2 regions of the Clostridium sp. CM038 genome follow, and region 1 is predicted to be linked to the other one. Evidence: riboswitches for the same ligand, from Rfam matches in the RefSeq annotation. Region 1 holds a riboswitch; the other holds the start of a gene.
What was found. Region 1 has a riboswitch for FMN ahead of ribD (bifunctional diaminohydroxyphosphoribosylaminopyrimidine deaminase/5-amino-6-(5-phosphoribosylamino)uracil reductase RibD). Riboswitches for the same ligand answer to the same signal wherever they lie in the genome.
Positions count from the first base shown of each region.

Region 2: linked by a shared signal. The riboswitch ahead of ACWJKS_RS01070 (ECF transporter S component) and the one ahead of ribD (bifunctional diaminohydroxyphosphoribosylaminopyrimidine deaminase/5-amino-6-(5-phosphoribosylamino)uracil reductase RibD) in region 1 are both predicted to bind FMN.

Region 1 is NZ_CM143651.1:3,123,179-3,126,598, reverse strand. It holds gene ACWJKS_RS14365 (amino acid ABC transporter substrate-binding protein) at 1-260, opposite strand, end outside; gene ACWJKS_RS14360 (hypothetical protein) at 474-608, shown strand; FMN riboswitch at 714-827, shown strand; gene ribD (bifunctional diaminohydroxyphosphoribosylaminopyrimidine deaminase/5-amino-6-(5-phosphoribosylamino)uracil reductase RibD) at 1,121-2,227, shown strand; gene ACWJKS_RS14350 (riboflavin synthase) at 2,212-2,862, shown strand; gene ACWJKS_RS14345 (bifunctional 3,4-dihydroxy-2-butanone-4-phosphate synthase/GTP cyclohydrolase II) at 2,947-3,420, shown strand, end outside.
Region 2 is NZ_CM143651.1:240,438-243,857, forward strand. It holds gene ACWJKS_RS01065 (Tex family protein) at 1-1,562, shown strand, start outside; FMN riboswitch at 1,620-1,798, shown strand; gene ACWJKS_RS01070 (ECF transporter S component) at 1,892-2,521, shown strand; partial or broken gene ACWJKS_RS01075 (polysaccharide deacetylase family protein) at 2,633-3,420, opposite strand, start outside.

The sequences.
Region 1 (3,420 bases):
TCCCATTCTACTGGTTTAAAGGTTACTTTTACGCCCATTCGCTTGCCTACTTCTTTTGCCATATCAATGTCAAAGCCTACAATTTCACCACTTTTATCTCTAAATCCCATTGGTGGAAAGTTATCATCAAGACCAATTATTAGTTCTTTTTTGTCTTGTATATCTTTTAAAGAATTATCAGCTGTGGGGGTGTTTCCGCAGCCAGATAAAATAGCGGTTGAAAGTATTGCCACAATTAGTAAGTTAAATTTAATTTTCATTATTAACACTCCTTTATGAATTCTATAAATACAATATTACTTTATTACGTTAGTTATGTAAAGCGGTAAATTAAAGATTAATTAACTTATATATAAATATAAAATTATTACAAGATAAAAATTTATAAATTTTTTAGAATAGATGGGAAAATCATAGTAGTATAAATCTCTCTTCCAGTGGAAAATATAAATGAAGAAAGGGGAGTGTTTTAAATGAGTATAAAGCAGAAACTTACTAATGAGCAATTATCTTCAGTAGGAATTAAGAGAACTGATAATGACAAAGATATGCATACGAATGATGTAAATATTAAAAATAATGAAACAAGAAATAAAAAAAACAAATAAATCATTTAAAAGTGTTTATAGCTAATATTTTGATTAATTGTTTATATTTATAAGATTCGCTTGACATTAAAATAACAAAGTGGTATTCTTAAGTTGAAAATTTAATAGATCCTTCAGGGTAGGGTTAAATTCCCAACCGGCGGTATAGCCCGCGAGCCGAAAGGTAGATCTGGTTTAATTCCAGAGCCGACAGTAAAGTCTGGATGAGAGAAGGAGAATAATGATAAATATAGGAGATTTTCATTTATTAACTATGAAAAATAGTTAATACTGCTTTTATATTTTATTGTGAATATATTTAGTGAACAGCACCGATAGGTGATGATTTAACAGCACCGATAGGTGATGATTTGACTAGATATATAATTAGCTTATTGAGCCCTGAAAACTTTGTTTTCAGGGCTTTTATTATTTTAGCCACATATATGATTTTATTTGATCAAAGTTATGCATACTAAGAGAGAAATATTTATGAAGATTGGCACCAGAATTATAGAATTAGGGGTGATAAATTGGATAATTATTATATGAGAAGAGCACTTGAATTATCTAAAAAAGCGGTGGGGTTTGTAAATCCTAATCCATTGGTTGGCGCTGTTATTGTAAAAGATAATAGGATAATCGGTGAGGGGTATCATGAATATTTTGGTGGACCACATGCAGAAGTAAATGCTTTTAAAAATGCCAAAGAAAATGTAGAAGGTGCAACAATGTATGTAACTTTAGAGCCTTGCGCACACTATGGTAAAACGCCACCTTGCGCTGATGCTATAGTGCAAAATAAAATATCTAAAGTGGTAATTGGAATGATAGACCCTAACCCATTAGTTGCAGGGAAGGGAATAGAAATTCTAAGAAGTAGTGGCATAGAAGTAACTACGGGCATAATGGAAACTGAAATAAAGAAAACAAATGAAATATTTGTAAAATACATAACTCATAAAAAGCCATTTTGCATCATGAAAACTGCTATGACAATAGACGGAAAAATAGCAACTTCTATTGGTGAGTCAAAGTGGATAAGTAATGAAAAATCTAGAGCGTATGTGCATGAATTAAGGCATATGGTAACTGGAATTATGGTGGGAATTGGAACTGTCCTAAGTGATGATCCAGAACTTACTACAAGAAGAGAATGCATAATTAGCAAAAACCCAATAAGGATAATTATAGATAGCACAGCAAAAATACCAATAGATGCAAAGGTGTTAAAATGTGATGAAAAAACAAAAACTATTGTCGTTACAACAAAATTTGCGAAAGAGACAAAAATTGAAGCTATTAAACAAAAAGGCGCACAAGTTATTATAACGCCAAGTAAAAATAACCGAGTGAATTTAAACTATTTAATGAGAGTACTAGGTGATATGGGGATAGATAGTATTTTGATTGAGGGTGGCAGTACTCTAAATTATGCTGCATTAGAAGAAGGCATCGTTGATAAGGTTATTACTTTTATTTCCCCGAAAATATTCGGCGGAACAACAGGTAAGACTCCAGTAGGAGGACAGGGAATAGAACATGTAAGTGATGCTATATTGCTTACGGATACTGAAGTAACTAGATTTAACGAGGACATTATGATAGAAGGGTACGTGAATAGATGTTTACAGGGTTAATTGAGGAAATTGGAGAAATAAAGTCTATAGAAAAAGGTGCGAGGTCTGCGAGAATTACCATAAAAGCTGCAAAGGTTATGTGTGGAATAAAGATTGGTGACAGTATTAGCACCAATGGAGTGTGCCTTACTGTAACAGAATTTTATAAAAATAGCTTCAGTGTAGATGTAATGGCGGAGACTATAAGAAGTAGTAATTTAGGGGAATTGAAATCTGGTTCTCATGTAAATTTGGAAAGGGCATTAATGGCTAGTGATAGGTTAGGAGGGCATATAGTAAGTGGACATATTGACGGAATAGGAACTATTGTAGATTTGTGCATCGAAGAAAATGCCACCTGGGTGTCTGTAGAAACTACAGTGGATATATTAAAGTATATTGTACATAAAGGATCAATAGCGATTGACGGTATTAGTTTAACTGTAGCATATGTTGATGAAAACATTTTCAAAGTATCAATTATACCTCATACAAAAGGGGAAACTACTTTAATTAATAAAAAGGTAGGTGACGAGGTTAACCTTGAAAGTGATATGATGGCGAAGTATATTGAAAAACTGCTTAAACATGGTGAAGCTCCAGAAAAAAAGAAATCTATTGGTATGGATTTTCTCGAAAAAAATGGATTTGTATAAGCAATCAGTTGTAGACACAGCAAATAATATTACATCACCAAAAGTGATGATTACAGCACAAAGTGATAATTAAGGGGTGGAAAAATGTATAAATTTAATACTATTGAAGAAGCTTTAGAAGATATTAAAAATGGAAAAATGGTTGTTGTGGTAGATGATGAAGATAGGGAAAATGAAGGAGATTTAATTATAGCAGCTGAGAAAGCTACTCAGGAAAACATAAATTTTATGGCTAAGTATGCACGTGGACTTATATGCATGCCTATAGTTAAAGATAGATTAGATAAGTTAAATATAAATCAGATGGTGGTAAATAATACTGATGTGCATGGAACAGCATTTTCTGTTTCTATTGATGCTGTAACTACCACTACAGGAATATCAGCTGCAGAGAGGGCAACTACTATATTAAAGGTGATAGATTCGGAGGCTTCATCAAAAGATTTCAATAGACCAGGCCATGTATTTCCTCTAGCAGCAAGAGAGGGTGGCGTATTAAATAGGGGCGGTCATACAGAGGCTGCTGTTGATTTAGCAAGACTTGCAGGGTTATATCCT
Region 2 (3,420 bases), 1.2 Mb from region 1:
TGTATTATGAGTATAAAGAAGGGGTTAAATCTATTCCACCGCATAGAATTCTTGCTATAAATAGAGGCGAAAATAGTAAGATACTTTCTGTGAAAATCAAAGCCGATAATGATAAGATTACTCAGTACTTAAGAGCTAAATGTTTAAAAGGGAATAATGAAACTGATAAGTATATAGAGTTAAGTATAGGTGATTCCGTAAAAAGACTTATATTCCCATCAATTGAGAGAGAAATAAGGTCCGGACTCACAGAAAAGGGTGAAACTAGCGCTATTGAAATATTTAAAGCTAATTTAAAGGCACTCTTAATGCAGTCACCTATAAAAGGAAAGGTAGTGCTTGGATTTGATCCTGGGTTTAGAACAGGGTGCAAAATAGCGGTGCTTGATGATACTGGTAAGCTTTTAGATATAGCTACAGTATACGCTACTGCGGGCAGTAAGGACGGTATTCAAAAATCTATAGATATTATTAAAAAATTGGTAATTAAGCATAATGTAGAAGTAGTGTCACTCGGTAATGGGACTGCTAGTCGTGAATCTGAAGAAATTTTAGCGCAGATAATTAAAGAACTTAAGGATGAATGCTCAAAAGATTTGTACTATGTTATAGTCTCAGAAGCGGGAGCCTCAGTATATTCAGCGTCAGAGCTTGCATCTAAAGAATATCCAGATATAGATGTATCTATTAGAGGAGCTATTTCTATAGGGCGAAGACTTCAAGATCCATTAGTGGAGCTTGTGAAAATTGACCCGAAAGCTATTGGAGTTGGACAATACCAACATGATGTAGCAGCTAAAAAACTCGATGAATCCTTAAAAGGAGTAGTTGAAGATTGTGTTAATGCTGTTGGCGTAGATCTTAACATTGCAACACCCTCTTTATTAGCTTATATATCAGGGATAAATGCTGCTATAGCTCAAAATATTGTAGCGTATAGAGAAGAAAATGGTAAGTTCAAAACTAGAAAAGAATTATTAAAAGTGAAAAGATTAGGAGCAAAAGCATATGAGCAATGTGCAGGATTTTTAAGGGTTATGGAGAGTAATGAATTTTTAGATAACACCTCAATTCATCCAGAAACGTATAATGCTACTAAAAAATTATTGGATTTTTTAAGGTACACAAAAGAAGATCTTAAATCTTTAAACTTTAAAGATTTGGATGATAGACTAAAAGATATTAATATTAATATGGATGAGCTTGCACAAATATTGGAGATAGGTGTTCCAACTCTTAGAGACATTATTAAAGAAATTAAAAAGCCTGGTAGAGATCCAAGAGAAGAACTACCGAAGCCGATATTAAAAACGGGTGTAGTTCAAATGTCCCATCTTAAACCGGGAATGAAACTTATGGGTACTGTTAGAAATGTGTCTGACTTTGGAGCTTTTGTTGATATTGGAGTTCATCAGGATGGGTTAGTGCATATAAGCCAGTTATCAGATAAATTTGTAAAGCATCCATTGGATGTGGTTAAGGTTGGCGATATAGTAGAAGTTAGTGTGATAGAAGTTGATGAGAAAAGAAAAAGAATATCATTATCAATGAAAAATAATTAATTAATATGTTGCTTATTTTACTGTATTTATATATAATTAAATTATAAAATAAAATTTAATAATCTTCAGGGCGGGGCTAATTTCCCCACCGGCGGTAAAGCCCGCGAGCCGTAAGGCTGATTCGGTTTAACGACATTTTGGAAGAGAGTTTTCCTTCCGAAGTCGTTAAGACAGCACCCTTGGGTGATGATTTGATTCCGAAGCCGACAGTATAGTCTGGATAAAAGAAGATGTGATATATATATATAAATTTGCCCTGGCATAGTACTATGTCAGGGCTTGTATTATATCCATCCCTAGGAGATATAGTTAATTAGGGGGCACTAAAAATGAGAGACGAAAAACTTGTTAAACTAATCAAAATATCACTTTTATCTGTTATGGCTTTTCTTTTGATGTACATTGAGTTACCAATACCGATTTTCCCTGATTTCTTAAAAATTGACATCAGCGACCTGCCAGCACTTTTAGGGGCCTTTGCATTAGGACCAATAGCGGGAGTAGTTATTGAACTCTTTAAAAATATATTACATGGAATGCTAGCTACTAAAACAGCCTTCGTTGGAGAAGTAGCAAATTTTCTAGTGGGTTCATGTTTAGTATTAGTATCGGGATATATTTACAAGGCCCGCAAAAGCAAAGGTGGGGCTATTGCTGGATTATTAATAGGAGCAATTTGTATGTCGATTTTTGCAGGGATATTAAACTATTTTGTTGTTTTACCTTTATATGAAAAAGTATTAGGATTCCCAGTAGCTAGCGTTATAGAAATGGGATCAAAAATAAATCATAACATTGTCGATTTGAATTCTTTCATTATTTGGTCAATTATTCCTTTTAATTTACTTAAAGGAATGGTATTATCAGCAATGACCTTAGCTTTATATAAGAGTGTTTCGCCTATACTTCATAAAGAGAATATGGAGAGAGAATACAAAAGTAGAGAACAAAAAATATAAAAAATACTGGTATATAAATAGGGACTTATTTCAAAGATTTTAAAAAAAGGGTATTAACAAACTAAAGGATGACTTCTGCACAATGCAGAAGCCATCCTTTAGTTTTATTGTTCACCATTCACAATTAACCATGCTTTTAAATGTAGATATGGATGTTTTAGGATATATTCCATATCTATTTAGCTCTAGTAAAGAATCTCCTCTCTTTACGCTTCCATTATTAACAGTAACAGCCATTCGTATTCCTATTGTAGGCAGAAGGGTTAATACATCATCGTTATGGTGTCCATAAGGATAAGAAAGATAATGGCTGCCGGTTAGTTCCGTATTTTTTATTAAATCTTTTTTTACATAATCTAAAGGTTTTGTAATTAAATAACCCTTGTCATTCTCTGTTTTATGTAAATTATGGGTATGGTTTGAATATTCAAATACATCAGTAGTTTCAGAAATATTTTTCCAACTTAAGAATTGTTGTGTTTTAGGATTAAATTCAACACTATTATCCTTGACATAAGATGTAATTAAAAATTATGCAGCTTTAAAATTATATTTCTTCAAAATAGGATAGGCATAAATGTAGCTACTTAAATATCCATCATCAAATGTTATACATACTGATTTTTTAGGTAGTTCCAAATTCCCTAAAAGCCACTGTTCTAATTCAGCTAGATTTATTGTAGTGTATTTATTAGTGTATAAGTAGTCCATTTGTTGCTGAAAATTTTCAAGATTTAATACTACACCATTATTTGTAAATGTGTTTTCTTTTTTCTTTAGTAGATGATGATACATCAATATTGGTATTTTTTTTGACACACCTTCAGTCTGATCAAATGTTCTAACAATCGGATCTTTAAGCGTTGTTGATAAGCGTGGGATGTTAGATGAATTATCTA